Linked DNA regions of Microlunatus soli. The protein of the gene in region 2 interacts with the protein of the main gene of each other region in a pairwise test. Links are inferred from orthologs where the notes say so. Each region holds a gene or a part of one and is shown on either strand. Other genes may lie near its edges.

Region 1 (3,133 bases), 2.2 Mb from region 2 along the record:
CCGCGATCACGGCCGGAGAAGATGATCACCTCGTCGCCCATCGCTTCGGTGGCGCCGGGGCCGAGGTCGACCACGAACTGGTCCATGCACACCCGGCCACGGATCGGAGCCCGCCGGCCACCGACCTGCACCTCGGCTCGATTGCTGGCAGCTACCGGGATGCCGTCACCGTAGCCCAGCGGGACCAGGCCGACCACGGTGTCGGTGTCCGCGGTCCAGGTGTGACCGTAGGAGACGCCTTCCCCGGCCGCGATCGGTTTCACCGCCGCCAGCTGCGCGCGCAGCGTCATCACCGGTTCAAGATCAACTCCGACACCGGCAGCCAGACCGGGCGCGGGTTCGATGCCGTAGCAGGCGATCCCCAACCGGACCAGGTCGTAGTGGGTGTCCGGCAGGGTGAGGCCGGCCGCGGAGTTGGCCAGGTGCCTGACCTCCGGGGACAGTCCGAACTCCTCTGCCGAGGTCAGCGCCGCGCTGAACGCTTCCTGCTGGCGGGCGATCGACGGGTGGCCGGGTTCGTCGGCAGCCGCGAAATGCGACCAGATCCCGGCAATCCGCACCGCACCCGCCTGCTCCGCCTCGGCCGCGATCGCGCACAGCTCGGGCCAGCGGTCCGCCGCCGCACCGTTGCGGGACAGCCCGGTGTCGATCTTGAGATGGACCCGGGCGGTCCGCTCCACCGCACCGGCCGCCGCGGTGATCATGGAGATCTGTTCGGCCGAATGGGCGGCGATGTCGATGTCGGCGGCGACCACCGGTTCCAGATCCTCGTCCGGGCCGTAGAGCCAGCACAGCAGTCGACCCTGATCGCCGGATTCGCGAAGCTGCAGGGCCTCGGTCGGTGTTGCGGCGCCGAGCCAGTCTGCGCCGGCCTGTCGGGCGGCACGGGAACAGTTGATCATGCCGTGCCCGTAGCCGTCGGCCTTCACCACCACCATCACCGGCGTGCTGCCGACATGCTCGCGCAGTCGGGTGAGATTCCGACTGAACGCACCAAGATCAACAACGGCCGAGGCCGTCTGCGGTGCGATCCCGACGGCCCCCGGACCGGGGAAGATCGATTCGTCGATCATGATCGGCTTCCTTCCCGATCGGCCGCGCCGGCGGCCCGTTGTCCGAGTCGTCCGAGGACAGTGGCCGCGTGTTCGGCCAGCCGATGCGGCGGCACCGGTCCGGGGAACTCCGCGGCGGTCACCGCCTGCAGTGACGCGCCGAGCGCTCCTGCCCGGGCTGCCGGGACACCGGCCGCCAACAGAGTCGCGCAGATACCGGCCAACACATCACCCGACCCTGCCTGCGCGGTCCACGCCGGCCCCGGTACGGCGATCAGCACCGAGCGCCGTCCCGGGCGGGCGACGACCTGGGTCGCGCCCTTGAGCAGCACGGTGGCATGGGTCCGGTCCGCGCCACGATGTGCGGCGCCGACCGGGTCGCTCTCGACCTCGCCCCGGTCGCAGCCGAGCAGTCGGGCCAGCTCACCGGCATGCGGCGTGATCAACCACTCCGGGGAGAGTCCGCCGGCCGGCAACCGTTGCAGGCCGTCGGCGTCCACCACGGCAGGCAGGCCGGTCTCCAAGCCGTGCGCGATCACGTCGGCGCCGTCGGGCCGATCACCCCAGCCGGAGCCGTACAGCATCGCCTGCACCCGGCCGTCGCCGTAGACGATGTTGGGCAGCGCGCCGGTCAGCACCCGTCGGGATTCCTCGGCTCCGTGGAAGCGCACCATCCCGGCGCCGGCATACACCGCGCCGTGGGCGGCCAGGATGCCCGCGCCGGGATAGCTGTCCGAACCGGCGTCGATACCGACCACACCACGGGTGTACTTGCTGCTGGTCACGCCCGGGTAGGGCCAATCCCGCGCAAGATCATCTTCGTCCAGCGCGCTGATCCGGGTCAGCCGATCGTCATGGCCGAAACCAAGATCGACATCGACGACCCGACCGCACCGGCTGCGCGCCGGCTCGATCAGCTGGCAGGGTTTGGCGGCGCCGAAGCTGACCGTGACTGCGGCCGTCACCGCGGCGCCGGGAACGGCACCGGTGTCGGCGTCGACCCCGGACGGTAGATCGACCGCGACGATCGGCACCCGCAGGTCGTTCAGCCGGTCCAGCACGGCGGCGACCCGATCGGGAAGCCCGGGCCGCCCGCCAATGCCGAGGACGCCGTCGACGGCGAGATCGCAGCCCTGTGGGACGGTCTCGGCCTGCTCGTCCACCGCCAAGGGTTCGAGGATCCGGCCACCGGCCCGGCGCAATGCCGCGAGTCCCGCCGGATGCGGCGTACCGAGCACCGGCAGCGCACGGACCGCGACCCCTCGTCGTGCCAGCAGCGCCCCGGCGAAGAGCGCGTCGCCGCCGTTGTTGCCGCCGCCGATCAGCAGCAGGACCCTGGCACCGTAGACAGCTCCGCGGCGTTCGACGAGTTCGCCGGCGACGACGGCGGCGAGCGCGCCGGCGGCGGCCTGCATCAGATCGTGCCGCGGGTCGGCGGCGATCGCCGCCTCTTCCAGGCGTCGGATGTCGTGCACCGGATAGGCCGTCTGCATCGTCGTCGCCTCGCTCCTCCCACCGGTGCCGGTCGTCGATCCGCTGCGAGCCGTTCAGTCCTCGCAGATCACAAAAGCCGAGGCTATCCCGGCATCATGGCTCAGTGAGACGTGGATCCGTGCGACACCCAGCGCCGCGGCCCGATCGGCGACCGTGCCGGTGATCCGCAGCGACGGTTTGCCGACCTCGTCGGTCTCGATCTCGGCGTCCAGCCAGGACAGTCCGCTCGGCGCGCCCAGCGCCTTGGCCAGGGCCTCCTTGGCCGCGAACCGGGCAGCCAGCGATGCCGTCGGCCGCTCCGCCTCACGGCTGGTGAACAGCCGCTTGACCAGACCGGGCCGTCGCTGGATGGTCAGGGCGAACCGGGACACATCGCAGACGTCGATGCCGACCCCGATGATCATGGTCGGCGGCTCATTCCACTGTGACCGACTTGGCCAGATTGCGCGGCTGATCCACGTCGTGACCCTTCTTGGTCGCCAGCTCGCAGGCGAACAGTTGCAGCGGAATGGTGGCCACCAGCGGCTGCAACAAGGTGGACACCTTGGGCAGTCGGATCCAGACGTCGGCCAGCGACTCGATCTCGG
Region 2 (3,168 bases):
GTTCGCGGTGGACGACGTGCACGCCGAATACGATCGGCTCACCGGCCTCGGCGTGAGCTTCACCCAACAGCCGACGGCGATGGGACCGGTCACCACCGCCGTGCTGGACGACACCTGCGGCAACCTGATCCAGATCGTCGCCCGCTGAGCGGGGCCTGAACAATTCGCTCTGCTGCGCGCCACGCTGCACGCACACGGGCTCGCCGCGCTCGCTCGACGGGCCCCGGCCCGGCTTCGCTCCCGCGGCTTGCCCGGGCACGCACATCGCGGCGCCCGCGACGAGCCAATTGCTCACCACCCTCCTGGGGGCATCCTGCAACCGGGGATCAGGCGTATTCGGCCGGAGCTCGGCCGGTGAACCAACCGAGCTCGTTGTCCCGGACGAAGGTGGACAGAGTCTCGTCCTCGGTCAACGGCCAGGCATGGAAGGACTCGAGCAGATCCCGGTAGCGGGTCCCGGTTGCGATGCCGGGATCGTCCAGGGCCGCACGCGCCGCTTCGGCATAGCCGACCGGGATACGGTCCAGCCCGGCCAGCGTCTGGTCAAGATACTTCTGCCCTTGGAACAGTGTCCGGTTCAACGCCAGCAGTGCCCGGCCACCCGCGCCGACCATGTGCACCGCGGCATGGTGGGACAAGTAGCTGTTGTGGTGCTCGGCGGCCTGCCGCAGGAAGTAACCGCCGTGCAACCGGAGTTGAGCGATGAACGACGCCATCCGCTGCTCCCAGACGTGATCGGGGAGCAGCGGCACGGCGGCGATCAACCCGGCCAATTCGTCGTCCCGCGACCAGAGCACCCGGGCGTGCAGCAACGACGCTCGCATCGGTTCGTCGCCGCACTCCGCCGCCCGGCGCAGGTAATCCGAGCTGGCGACCTTGATGTCGTAATACCCGCCCGGATAGGTGATGCCGTCGCGTTCGACGTAGCTGAGCCGATGACGTTTCCAGGCCGTGGCGAAGGCCTCCGGGGTGAGCACCAGGCACAGGTCGACGTCGGAGTCCGGACGTTCGGTGCCCGCGGCGACCGAGCCGTCCAGCACGATCCCGATCACCTCCGGGTCCTGGCTGGCGCGCTCGACGAAGACGTCGATGCTGTCCTGGTGGTGCTGCATGGTGGTGAAGCCCCTCAGTTACGGTGTCGAGCCACCTCGTACAGCGCGACGCTGGTGGCCACACCGGCATTCAGCGACTCCACGCTGGAGCGGATCGGGATCGAGGCGATCACGTCACAACTTTCCCGGACCAGCCGGGACAAGCCCTCGCCCTCGCTGCCGACGACCAGCACCAGCGGGTCGGTCGCCTGTGGCAGTTCGGCGATATCGGTGTCGCCGTCCCCATCCAGGCCGACGATGAACAGCCCCGCCTTGGCATAGCTCTGCAGGGTGCGGGTGAGATTGGTGGCTCGCGCGATCGGGATCCGGGCGGCGGCGCCGGCCGAGGTCTTCCAGGCTGCGGCTGTCATGCCGGCCGAGCGGCGTTCGGGGATCAGCACCCCGTTGGCGCCGAAGGCGGCCGCGGATCGGACGATCGCTCCGAGGTTGCGCGGATCGGTCACCTTGTCCAGAGCGACGAAGAGCGGCTTCGCTCCGGCCAGGTCCAGCAGGTCGTCGGGATGCTTGTAGTCGTAGCTGGGCAGCTGCAGCGCCACACCCTGGTGGACGGCACCGGAGGTCATCCGATCAAGATCGCCGCGGCTGGTCTGCAGCAGCGAGATGCCGCGATCGGCGGTGATCTTGAAGATGTCGCGCAACCGGTCGTCCCGTTCGGAACCCTCGGCCACATAGCCGGCATGGATCGGCAACTCGGCCTGGAGGGCTTCCAGTACGGGATTGCGGCCGATGATCCATTCCGGACCGGCTGCTCGCGGTCCGCCGGTACGACGGGGTCGGCCGTCGTCCTGGCGCTGCCGCTCCTGTTTGGCCTTGTACGCCTTGTGATAGGGACGGTCCTCGGCCTTGGGAGTCGGCCCCTTGCCTTCCAGCCCCCGTCGCACCCGGCCCCCGGATCCCGCGGCGTTCGACTTGCCCTTGCGCTTGATGGCGCCCTTGCGTTGACTGTTACCGGGCAAGATCAACAACCTTCCAGAACATCATCTGCTCAACCGCCACTTCGGGCCGTTGGGGGTGTCGGAGATCTCGACACCCAACTTGATCAAGGTGTCGCGGATACTGTCCGCGGCAGCGAAGTCCTTCCTGGCACGGGCATCCTCGCGCTGCTTCAGCAGCTCGCCGACCAGTCCGTCGACCACCGACGTCAGCGCCGCGTCCTCGGACCCGGAGTGCTGCCAGATCGGGTCATCGGCGGCCAGCCCGAGCACGCCGAGCATGCCTTGGACCTCCGCCAGCTTGTTGGCAACGGTGTCGCGGTCGCCGGCCTCGATCGCCGAATTTCCTTCCCTGACGGCGTTGTAGAGCACTGCCAAGGCGCCCGGCGTACCAAGATCATCATTCATCGCCGCGGTGAATGACTCCGGCAACACCGGAGCCGCGACACCGATCACGTCCCGTGCGCGGTCGACGAAGTTGTCGATCCGATCCAGCGACGCCGTTGCCTCGGCCAACGAGGTGTCGGCATACTCGATCGCCGAACGGTAGTGCGGAGCGAGCAGGTAGAACCGCACGGCGCGCGGTGGATAGAGGTTGGTCACCTCGCTGACCAGGGCGCCGTTGCCGAGCGACTTGCTCATCTTCTCCCCGGCTGCGGTCACCCAGGCGTTGTGCATCCAGAAGCGAGCGAACGGCCGCCCGGCAGCGGTGGACTGGGCCAGCTCGTTCTCGTGGTGCGGGAACCGCAGATCGATACCGCCACCGTGGATGTCGAACTCGTCGCCGAGGTACTTGCCGGCCATCGCCGAGCACTCCAGGTGCCAACCCGGTCGTCCCCGGCCCCACGGTGTGTCCCAGGAAGCGGTCTCGGGCTCGTCGGCCTTGTGCCCCTTCCAGAGCGCGAAGTCGCGGGGGTCGCGTTTGCCGCGCGGCTCGGAGTCCTCGGCCGGCTCCATGTCGTCGATCTTCTGCCGGGACAACGATCCGTAGTCCGGCCAGGACCGGACGTCGAAGTAGACGTCACCGGACCCGTCGGCCGCGGGATAGGCATGGCCCCGATCGATCAGGGTGGTGATCAATTCGATCATCTCGGGGATATGGCCGGTCGCCCGTGGCTCGTAGG

The links.
Region 1: the proteins of rlmB (region 2) and BLU38_RS19020 interact in binary tests that used the Escherichia coli proteins (3 or more experiments, as listed by UniProt). The link is inferred for Microlunatus soli from one-to-one orthologs.

What each region holds. Positions count from the first base shown.
Region 1 is NZ_LT629772.1:4,151,709-4,154,841, reverse strand. The notes cover bases 308-3,123. They hold BLU38_RS19020 (NAD(P)H-hydrate epimerase), read right to left. Parts: upstream 2,546-3,123; coding sequence 1,070-2,545; downstream 308-1,069. Other genes in these bases: glmS (glutamine--fructose-6-phosphate transaminase (isomerizing)), read right to left, coding at 2,961-3,123; BLU38_RS19015 (holo-ACP synthase), read right to left, coding at 2,600-2,950; alr (alanine racemase), read right to left, coding at 308-1,073. Also shown: more of alr, read right to left, coding at 1-307; more of glmS, read right to left, coding at 3,124-3,133. UniProt on the Escherichia coli protein: Bifunctional enzyme that catalyzes the epimerization of the S- and R-forms of NAD(P)HX and the dehydration of the S-form of NAD(P)HX at the expense of ADP, which is converted to AMP.
Region 2 is NZ_LT629772.1:1,928,657-1,931,824, reverse strand. The notes cover bases 98-2,948. They hold rlmB (23S rRNA (guanosine(2251)-2'-O)-methyltransferase RlmB), read right to left. Parts: upstream 2,069-2,948; coding sequence 1,127-2,068; downstream 98-1,126. Other genes in these bases: cysS (cysteine--tRNA ligase), read right to left, coding at 2,090-2,948; BLU38_RS08990 (nucleotidyltransferase domain-containing protein), read right to left, coding at 327-1,112; BLU38_RS08995 (VOC family protein), read left to right, coding at 98-148. In the rest of the region: more of BLU38_RS08995, read left to right, coding at 1-97; more of cysS, read right to left, coding at 2,949-3,168. UniProt on the Escherichia coli protein: Specifically methylates the ribose of guanosine 2251 in 23S rRNA.